Geobacter metallireducens GS-15: one gene and its partner. The protein of the gene in region 1 interacts with the protein of each later gene in a pairwise test. Links are inferred from orthologs where the notes say so. Each region holds a gene or a part of one and is shown on either strand. Other genes may lie near its edges.

Region 1 (3,657 bases):
GCTTTGAACGCATGGTCATCGATCTCTTTGCGCCGGTTCACAACGTTGGTGCCGGTGTCAGCGGTTTTTTTTCCGGCGTCTGGAATGACTACATCGACCTGGTTGACGTCCGGGCAGAGAACAAGCAGCTGCGCGAGTCGGTGAAGACCCTCAACTCCCGCCTGATCGAGAACCGGGAGGCAATCCACGAGAACATGCGGTTGAGGCAGCTCCTGGACCTGAAGGCGATCCAGCGGGCGCCGTCGGTGGCCGCCATGGTGATCGGTGAAGACAGCTCCCCCTGGTTCAAGACCCTGGTCATCAACCGGGGGGCGGTGGACGGCCTCCAGGAAGGGATGCCGGTGGTGGCCGCCAACGGCGTGGTGGGCCAGGTGATCAAGGTGGCGGCGGGGAGTTCCCGCGTGTTGCTCCTCACCGACACCGCCAGCGGCATAGCCTCGGTGGTCCAGCGTTCCCGGGCCAGGGGTGTTGTCAAGGGGAAGGGGGGCGGTCTCTGTTTCCTCGAATTCTCCCTCCGGGAGGAAGATGTGAAGGTCGGCGACATGGTTGTGACCTCCGGCATCGGGGGGATCTTCCCCAAGGGGCTCGTCATCGGCGAAGTGACCATGGTGAGGAAGGGAGAATACGGCATCTTCCAGACCATCAGCGTTCGTCCGGCCGTGAATATGGCAAGGCTTGAGGAAGTTCTCGTTCTCTTGCAGAAGGCGCCATGATCAAGTTCCTCTGGTACGCCATCCTTGTCTTCGCGGCGCTCGTCATGCAGGTAACCCTCTTTCCTGCGCATATTGCCGATCCCTTCAAGCCCAACCTCCTGATTATTTTCGTGGTCTACATGGGGCTGCGGGAGGGGGTCGCCTGGGGGGCGCTCGCCTACGTTCTCGGCCTCATCCATGACAGTTTCAGCGGTCTCTATCTGGGACTGAACGGTTTTTCCTACCTGATCATTTTTCTGGGGCTCACCATGGTGGCCGACCGCCTCTTCACCGACCGGCGCTCGCTCATGATCCTCGGGGTCTTTTCCTCAACCATCGTCAATGGCCTCCTGAACCTGCTTCTGCTCTTTCTCTTCTCCTCAGCCCAGGGGATTTACGCAACCCTCCTCGAAAGCCTCGTCCCCCAGGCCCTTGTCAATGCCCTGGTCGCCTCCGTTATCTTCACCGTTCCCCCCCTTGCGCGGATTGGGGAGGCCCGATGAACGGGAAGGCCTACATCCGGCAGCCCAATGATCCCCGGAAGCAAAAGCAGATAATCATCCTGTCATGCTTCGTGGCCGCACTCTTCTTTCTGCTCCTGACCCGGCTCTGGTATCTCCAGATTGTCAAGGCCGAGGATTTTCAGAACAAGTCCGAAAGCAACCGGCTCCGCCTTGTTCCCGTGGCGGCGTCCCGGGGAACCATCTTTGATCGCAACGGCACGGTGCTCGTCAGCAATCGCCCCTCGTTCAGCGTTGCCGTTATTCCCCAGGAGGTGAAGGACCGCGATGCCCTCCTGGACCAGCTCTCTGCATATCTCGACATCGACCGGGCCGAGCTCCTGGAAAAATGGGAAAAGGGCAAGGGTAGGGCCCGGTACCATCCCATCGTCCTCGCTTCGGGGATTACCCGGGACCAGCTTGAGCTGCTGGAGGAGAAACGTCTCTGGCTTCCGGGGCTTGAGATTGAGGTCAAGCCGGTGCGCCAGTACGAGGCGGGAGTGCTCGCTTCACACCTCCTTGGCTATCTTGGCGAGGTATCCGATGATGAGCTGAAGTCCGATGCCTATGCCGGTTATAATTCGGGTGATTACATCGGTAAGAGCGGTATTGAGCGCAACTGGGAGCGGGTTCTCCATGGTAAGGATGGCGGCCGGCAGATCGAGGTGGATGCCCGGGGCAGAATCCTGCGGACTCTCTCCGAGACTCCTCCCACGGTCGGTTCGAGCCTCGTTCTGACCATCGACGCGGAACTCCAGAAAAGGACCGAGCAGAGTTTCGGCGAGCAGGCGGGTGCGGCCGTGGTGATGGATGTCAACACCGGGGATATTCTTGCCTTTGCCAGTAATCCCGATTTCGACCCCGCCCTCTTCACCGGGCGGATGCCCCCCGAGAAGTGGAAAGAGTACCTGGAGGACAAACGCCACCCCCTGGAGAACAAGGCCCTCAAGGGGCAGTATCCCCCCGGCTCCACCTTCAAGATCATTACCGCCCTTGCGGGGCTTGAGGAAGGGCTCATCGACGAGAAAACCTCGGTCGTCTGTAGAGGCACCTACACCCTCGGCGCGAGCAAGTTCGGCTGCTGGGAGCGAAAAGGTCACGGCACGGTGAATCTGAGGCGTGCGCTCAAGGAGTCGTGCGATGTCTATTTTTACCAGTTAGGTGAAAGGCTCGGCATCAACAAGATCGCAGCCTATGCCCGGGCGCTCGGTATGGGTTCCCCCATGGGGGTCGGGCTGGACAACGAGAAGGGCGGGCTTATCCCCACCTCGGAGTGGAAGGAGAAACGCCACAAGAAGAAATGGCTCCAGGGGGATACGCTTCCCGCTGCCATTGGCCAGGGGTACGTTCTCATGACGCCTATCCAGCTTGCGTCAATGATTGCTACCGTCGCCACCGACGGTGTTGTCTACCGTCCCCACCTTGTCAAACGCATCATCGACCAGGACGGCAGGGCCCTCCAGGAGTTCAAGCCGGAGGTCATTGCCAGGCCACGAATCAGTGCCAGGAGTTTCAGACTGGTAAAGGAGGGGCTTTCCGCCGTCGTCAACGATCCCGGGGGGACCGGTGCCAGGGCGCGGCTCTACCAGGTGCAGGTAGCGGGTAAGACCGGTACGTCGCAGGTGGTGAAGCTCCGTGACAACAGAGGGGGGATCCCCTATCAATACCGGGACCATGCCCTCTTCGTCGCATTTGCCCCTTACGACAAACCCGAAGTGGCGGTGGCCGTGGTTATTGAGCATGGCGAGCACGGCGGCTCCGCAGCGGCTCCTATAGCGGGGAACATCCTCAGGGCCTATTTCGAGGGAAAGGGATCCATCAGGAAACCCGTCAGGAAAGATGTTCCCAGCGAGACGGGAGAGCAGGCAGGGCAGGAAACACCGGCATCCGAGCAAGGCGGCAGTGCGTCGCAAGGACAGCAAGAGCAATGATCGATCGCAGACTTTTTACCAATTTCGACTGGACTCTCCTGGTGCTGGTGTTCCTCATCAGCGCCATGGGCATAGTCAATATCTACAGTGCGTCCGCTTCCTATACCCTGGTGGGGGCACCCTATTACCTCAAGCAGTTCTACTGGATCGTTGCCGGCATGTTCCTGGTGGTGCTCGCCTGCAGTGTCGACTACCATCTGCTGGAGGACGTTACCTACTGGTTTTACGGGTTACTCTGCGTTGTGCTGGTTGCCGTCCTGCTGATGGGAAAGACATCCATGGGGGCCACTCGCTGGCTTCACCTCGGATTTTTCAGCATCCAACCATCCGAACCGATGAAGGTGGTCATGATTATGACCCTCGCACGGTTCCTTTCACGGTACCCGGCCGTCGACGGGTTAACCGTGCGGGATCTCGTCTATCCCCTGTTGTTCGTGGGGGGACCGGCAATCCTCATCATGAAGCAGCCCGACCTGGGCACTGCCATTGTCATAATTCTCATTGCCTGTTCCATGATTGCCTATGTAGGAGTCC
Region 2 (4,978 bases), 630 kb from region 1 along the record:
CCTTCTTGAGGGCATCGCTCACGGCACTGATTACGGCGCCCACCGCCTTGTCGGCGGCAGCCTTGGTGAGGTTGGCAGATTTCGCTACGGCATCCACAAGTTCAGCTTTGGTCATGATCAACCCTCCTTGTTAAGGTAATTCTGGCGAATACTATAGACAGAAATTTCCACATTGCAAGGGATTATTTGGAGAAAAATAATTTTTTCATGGGTCGTAAACCGTTGCCCCGCAAGGGATTAGCGACTTTCGGACCGTCGCGGCAGACGCCCAGCGCGCACCCATTCCGGCAACCCATCGGAATCGCTGGCATTTTCTTCGGTGGTGGGTGTATCCTGCTCGCCATCGTACGCCGTGGGCTCGGTACCGGCGACAAAGCACTCCTGAGTCGCCCCCGGACTCCCTTCCCGGGCCAGGCGTCCGGTGCGGACATTGATGGTGGCAAACGTGATGTCCGCCGGCTGGATAAAGTTCTTCACGGGGATACCCGCCAGGGCCCGCTGCATGAACTCGGTCCAGATGGGTGCCGCGGCCTGCCCGCCCGACCCTCCGGCGCCAAGGGAGCGCTCCTGATCGTACCCCACCCAGACCCCGGCCACCAGCTGCGGCACATAGCCCACGAACCAGGCGTCCTTCATGTCGTTGGTGGTGCCGGTCTTTCCCGCCACGGGGCGGCCCAGGGCCCGGGCCCGCTGGCCGGTGCCGCTCGTGACGACGCTCTCCATGAGATTGGTGATGATGTAGGCGGTTTCGGGCGCAATGGCCGGTACCGCTCCCCCCCCGGGAACGGCGCCCGTTGCGGGTGGGAGGTCTGCATTGGTGAGGGTGGCCGTGCTCTGGTTGGTGAAGGTCGGAATGACCGGCGGTGCCGTCTCCTCCAAAACCTTGCCGTCGGCATCCTCCACTTTGGTGATGAAGTAAGGCGTTGTCCGGTACCCTCCCGAGGCGAATACGGCGTAGGCGGAGGTCAATTCAAGGGGGGTCACGCTGGACGAACCGAGGGCCAGGGTAAGGTTGGCGGCCAGGGGGGAGGTGATGCCGAGTTTTTTGGCATAGTCGATGGCAGCGCCGACGCCGATCTGTTCCAGAATCTTGACGCTCACCACGTTGATGGAATTGGTGAGGGCTTCGCGCATGGTCACGATGCCCCGATAGATGTTGTCGTAGTTTTTCGGTTTCCAGGCCTTGTCCCCGCCCCCCTCGTATTCGACGGGGGAGTCGTCGAAGGTTGTTGCCGCCGTGAGCCCCTTGTCGAGGGCGGCGGCGTAGATGATCGGCTTGAAGGCAGAGCCGGGATTCCGCTTTGCCTGGACGGCCCGGTTGAACTGGCTCCTGCGGAAATCATACCCGCCAACCATGGCCTTCACGGCACCGGTCAGGGGATCAAGGGCCACCACCGCCGCCTGGGCCTCGGGCTCCTGGTCCAGGGAGAAGATGGCCCCCTGCTTGTTCACATCAGGGGTGAGCACCGAAACGAAGACAACGCTCCCCAAGGGGAGCGACTTCCCTTTCCCGTCCTGCTTGCCCCAGGCGTTCACAAGCTGCACCTTGCCGGCCCAGGCCATGTTCTTGCGGGAGATGGTGCCGGTCCGGTCTCCAACCCGCACGGTTGCATCCCCCTTTGCCGGATCCACGGCGGTGACGACCCCCTGGTAGGTGCTCCCCTGCTTGAGGGACGCGGTATCGATCCCGTCTTCCACTTTCTTACTGAAGGTATCCACCTCGGTTTCCCCAAGGTACTTGACCGCTCCCCGGAACCCCTGGCGCTTGTCCACGTTTTTCAGGCCGTTCACCACCGCATCAAAGGCCCCCTTCTGCATCTCGGCATTCATGGTGGTGTAGATCTTCAGCCCTTCCTTGTAGAGCCGGTCCATCCCATAGGTCTCCTCCAGCTTGATCCGGATATGCTCAAGGAAATAGGCCGACTGCTCGCTGTTTACCTTCTTCATGGACCTGACCACGATGGGGGTCGCCCGGGCGTGGTCCGCCTCGGCCTGGGTCACGTACCCCTCCCTTACCATCCGCTCAAGGACGTAGGCCTGCCGTTCCCGGGCCCGGTCCAGGTGCTTGATGGGAGAGTAGGAGTTGGGGGCCTTGGGGAGCCCGGCGAGCATGGCCATCTCGGCCAGGTTCAGCTGCTCCACGTTCTTGCCGAAGTAGGTCTCGGCAGCCACCTGGACCCCGTAGGCGCCTCCCCCCAGATAGATCTGGTTCAGGTAGATGTAGAGGATGTCGTCCTTGGAGAGCATCTTCTCCATGCGAGTGGCAAGAATCGCCTCCTTGAACTTGCGGGCAAAACTCTTCTCGGAGGTGAGAAGCATCGACTTCGCCACCTGCTGGGTGATGGTGGACGCCCCCTCCTTCTTCCGCATAGCGAGGAGGTTTTTCACCGCGGCCCGGGCGATCCCCAGGTAATCGAGCCCCTTGTGCTGGTAGAAGTTGGAATCCTCGGCCGCCACGAAAGCCTGGATCAGCTTCCGGGGAATTTTCTCCACCGGCACGACGATGCGCCGCTCCAGGTAAAACTCCCCAACAAGGCTGCCATCATCGCCAAAGACCTGGGAAACAATGGGAGGCCGGTAGTCGGCAAGACGGTCGACCTTCGGCAGGGAGGCGTAAAGATAGGTGAAATAGCCGAACACAGCGAGAAGGGCCACAACACCAAGGGTAACGAGCGTTATGACGACAACTTTCCATGGATTTTTGTCTCTCCGCCGGTTTACATTCCGGGGGTCAATGTTCTGTCTGCCGCTGGCAGGCGTCATGAGCGTCTCCAAATCTGGTATACTACGATGGCGATAACGTTTCACCTTAGCGCAGATGCGCATTTCAGTTCAAGATAGTTATTGAATCTCAGGGACAGGGCAGCCGTGGATATGCCATTGTTCCGCAGGGGGGGCCTGGTATGGCAATGAACGGTAGTTCGGGGAAACGGACAGGGACGTGGCGGATACGGGCAGGAGCGGCCATGGCCGGGCTGGCACTGCTGCTCACGGGTACGGTTGCCCGCGGCATGGAAGTCACACCCTTCCGGACAGGGAACATGGCGCCACTCGTGCAAATCCACGGTCTGCCGGTGCCGGACAGCGCCAGGATCCTGGCGTCGAGGGAAGGCGAGGTTTCCGCCGTGGCCGATCTGTCCAACAACTACGCCGTGGATTCCAAGGGGAACGAGCACATCATCCTCGACGGCGAGACATACCGGTTCGCCCTCGATCTGCGCTACGGCCTTGTTCCCGGCGTGGAGGCAGGCATTGAGATTCCCTTCATCGTTCAGTCGGGAGGATTCCTCGACGGCTTCATCGAATGGTTTCACAAGGCCTTCGGCTTCACCAACGGCGGGAGGGAGTACGCTCCCCGGGACCGGCTCCGCTACCGGTACGACACGAACGGCACCGATCGGTTCAGGATCGACGACAGCAATGCAGGTATCGGCGATATCCGCCTGACGGGGGGAATCCAACTCTACGATGACGGGGCGACGGCCCCCCGCCGCGTTGCCCTGCGGAGTGCCCTGAAACTCCCCACCGGCGACAGCGACAAACTGCGGGGAAGCGGCAGCGTCGACTTCGCCCTCTGGCTCGCCGCCAGCGACGATTACCGGCTCGGCGACTGGGGGCACCTGACCCTCTTTGCCAACGCCGGCGGCACAGTGATGGGGGATGGCGATGTGCTCGGGGACCAGCAGCGGAACCTGGCGGCCATGGGGACGTTCGGCTTCGGCTGGAGCCCCCTCGACTGGATGGCACTTACGGTTCAGACCACGTGGCATTCCTCCCTCTACGAGGGGAGTGACCTGAGGGAAATCAGCACCAACTCCCTTCTCATGACGGGAGGGTTTTCCTTCGCCTTCACGGAGCGGACCTTCTTCGACATCGCTCTTTCCGAGGATCTGAACGTGAAAACCTCGCCGGACGTGAACTTCCACCTGGCGCTACGGCAGCGGTTTTAATTATCTTTGGACTGGCGCCGCTCGTCGCGGATCATGTCGAGGGCGAGGAGCGCCACGCCAACGCAGATGGCGGAGTCGGCCACGTTGAAGGCGGGCCAGTGGTGGGTTTTCCAGTAGACGTCGAGGAAGTCGATCACCTCGCCGAGCCGCACCCGGTCGATGAGATTGCCGACAGCACCGGAGAAGATGAGGGAAAGGGAAACTGCCGCCAGTCGCTGGTCGTCCCGGAGCTTGCGGAAGGTGATGGCGATGGCCGCCATGGCCACCAGCGTGACTGCGATGAAAAAGGGGCGGCGGTAATCGAAGTTCGAGAGGAAGCTGAACGCCGCCCCCTTGTTCCGCATGTAGGTGATGCTGAAGAGCCCGGGGACCACCGGAATGGACTGGTAGAGCTCCAGGGTCCGGTCCACGAGAATCTTGGTCGCCTGGTCGATTACCAGGGACACCGCCGTGACGATTGAGAAAATGCGGTAGTTGGGCTTCATGGTCCTATTTGACCGCCGCAACGCACTTGGGGCAGAGGGTCGGATGCTCGGCATCGCCACCGATTTCCTCGTCATAGTGCCAGCACCGCTCGCACTTGTCGCCCGGGGCCGCGGTGACGCCGATCTTCAGCCCCTTCACCCCCTCAGCCTCCACGAACTCGCCGGCGATCTCCCCCACCAGCTCCACCTTCGAGACAATGAAAACCGTGGCCAGTTCCCCGGCGTACTCCTTCAGGAACCCAAGCAGTTCGGGCTCGGCGGACAGGGTCACTGCCGCGTCGAGGGAGTGGCCGATGGTTTTCTGCACCCGGGCCTGTTCCAGGGCCTTGGAGACATCGCCCCGCACCGCCATGGTCCGCGCCCACCGCTCCACCAGGGCCTCGTCTTTCCGCTCGGGACAGAGCTCCGGGAAGGACGCCAGGTGGACACTCGCCTCGGCCCGCTTCGGCATGTATCCCCAGACCTCGTCGGCGGTGAAAGAGAGGACCGGCGCCATGAGCCGCACCAGGGATTCCAGCACGAGATACATGACGGTCTGGGCGC

Evidence for each region.
Region 2: the proteins of mrdA (region 1) and GMET_RS01765 interact in binary tests that used the Escherichia coli proteins (3 or more experiments, as listed by UniProt). The link is inferred for Geobacter metallireducens GS-15 from one-to-one orthologs.

The regions. Positions count from the first base shown.
Region 1 is NC_007517.1:1,020,373-1,024,029, forward strand. The notes cover bases 658-3,657. They hold mrdA (penicillin-binding protein 2), read left to right. Parts: upstream 658-1,191; coding sequence 1,192-3,123; downstream 3,124-3,657. Other genes in these bases: mreC (rod shape-determining protein MreC), read left to right, coding at 658-713; mreD (rod shape-determining protein MreD), read left to right, coding at 710-1,195; rodA (rod shape-determining protein RodA), read left to right, coding at 3,120-3,657. Outside these bases: more of mreC, read left to right, coding at 1-657. UniProt on the Escherichia coli protein: Catalyzes cross-linking of the peptidoglycan cell wall. Responsible for the determination of the rod shape of the cell. Is probably required for lateral peptidoglycan synthesis and maintenance of the correct diameter during lateral and centripetal growth.
Region 2 is NC_007517.1:393,101-398,078, reverse strand. Bases 1-3,134 are described here. They hold GMET_RS01765 (penicillin-binding protein 1A), read right to left. Parts: upstream 2,764-3,134; coding sequence 238-2,763; downstream 1-237. Other genes in these bases: GMET_RS01760 (DUF3187 family protein), read left to right, coding at 2,904-3,134; GMET_RS01770 (HU family DNA-binding protein), read right to left, coding at 1-115. Also shown: more of GMET_RS01760, read left to right, coding at 3,135-3,950; lspA (signal peptidase II), read right to left, coding at 3,947-4,435; ileS (isoleucine--tRNA ligase), read right to left, coding at 4,440-4,978. UniProt on the Escherichia coli protein: Cell wall formation. Synthesis of cross-linked peptidoglycan from the lipid intermediates.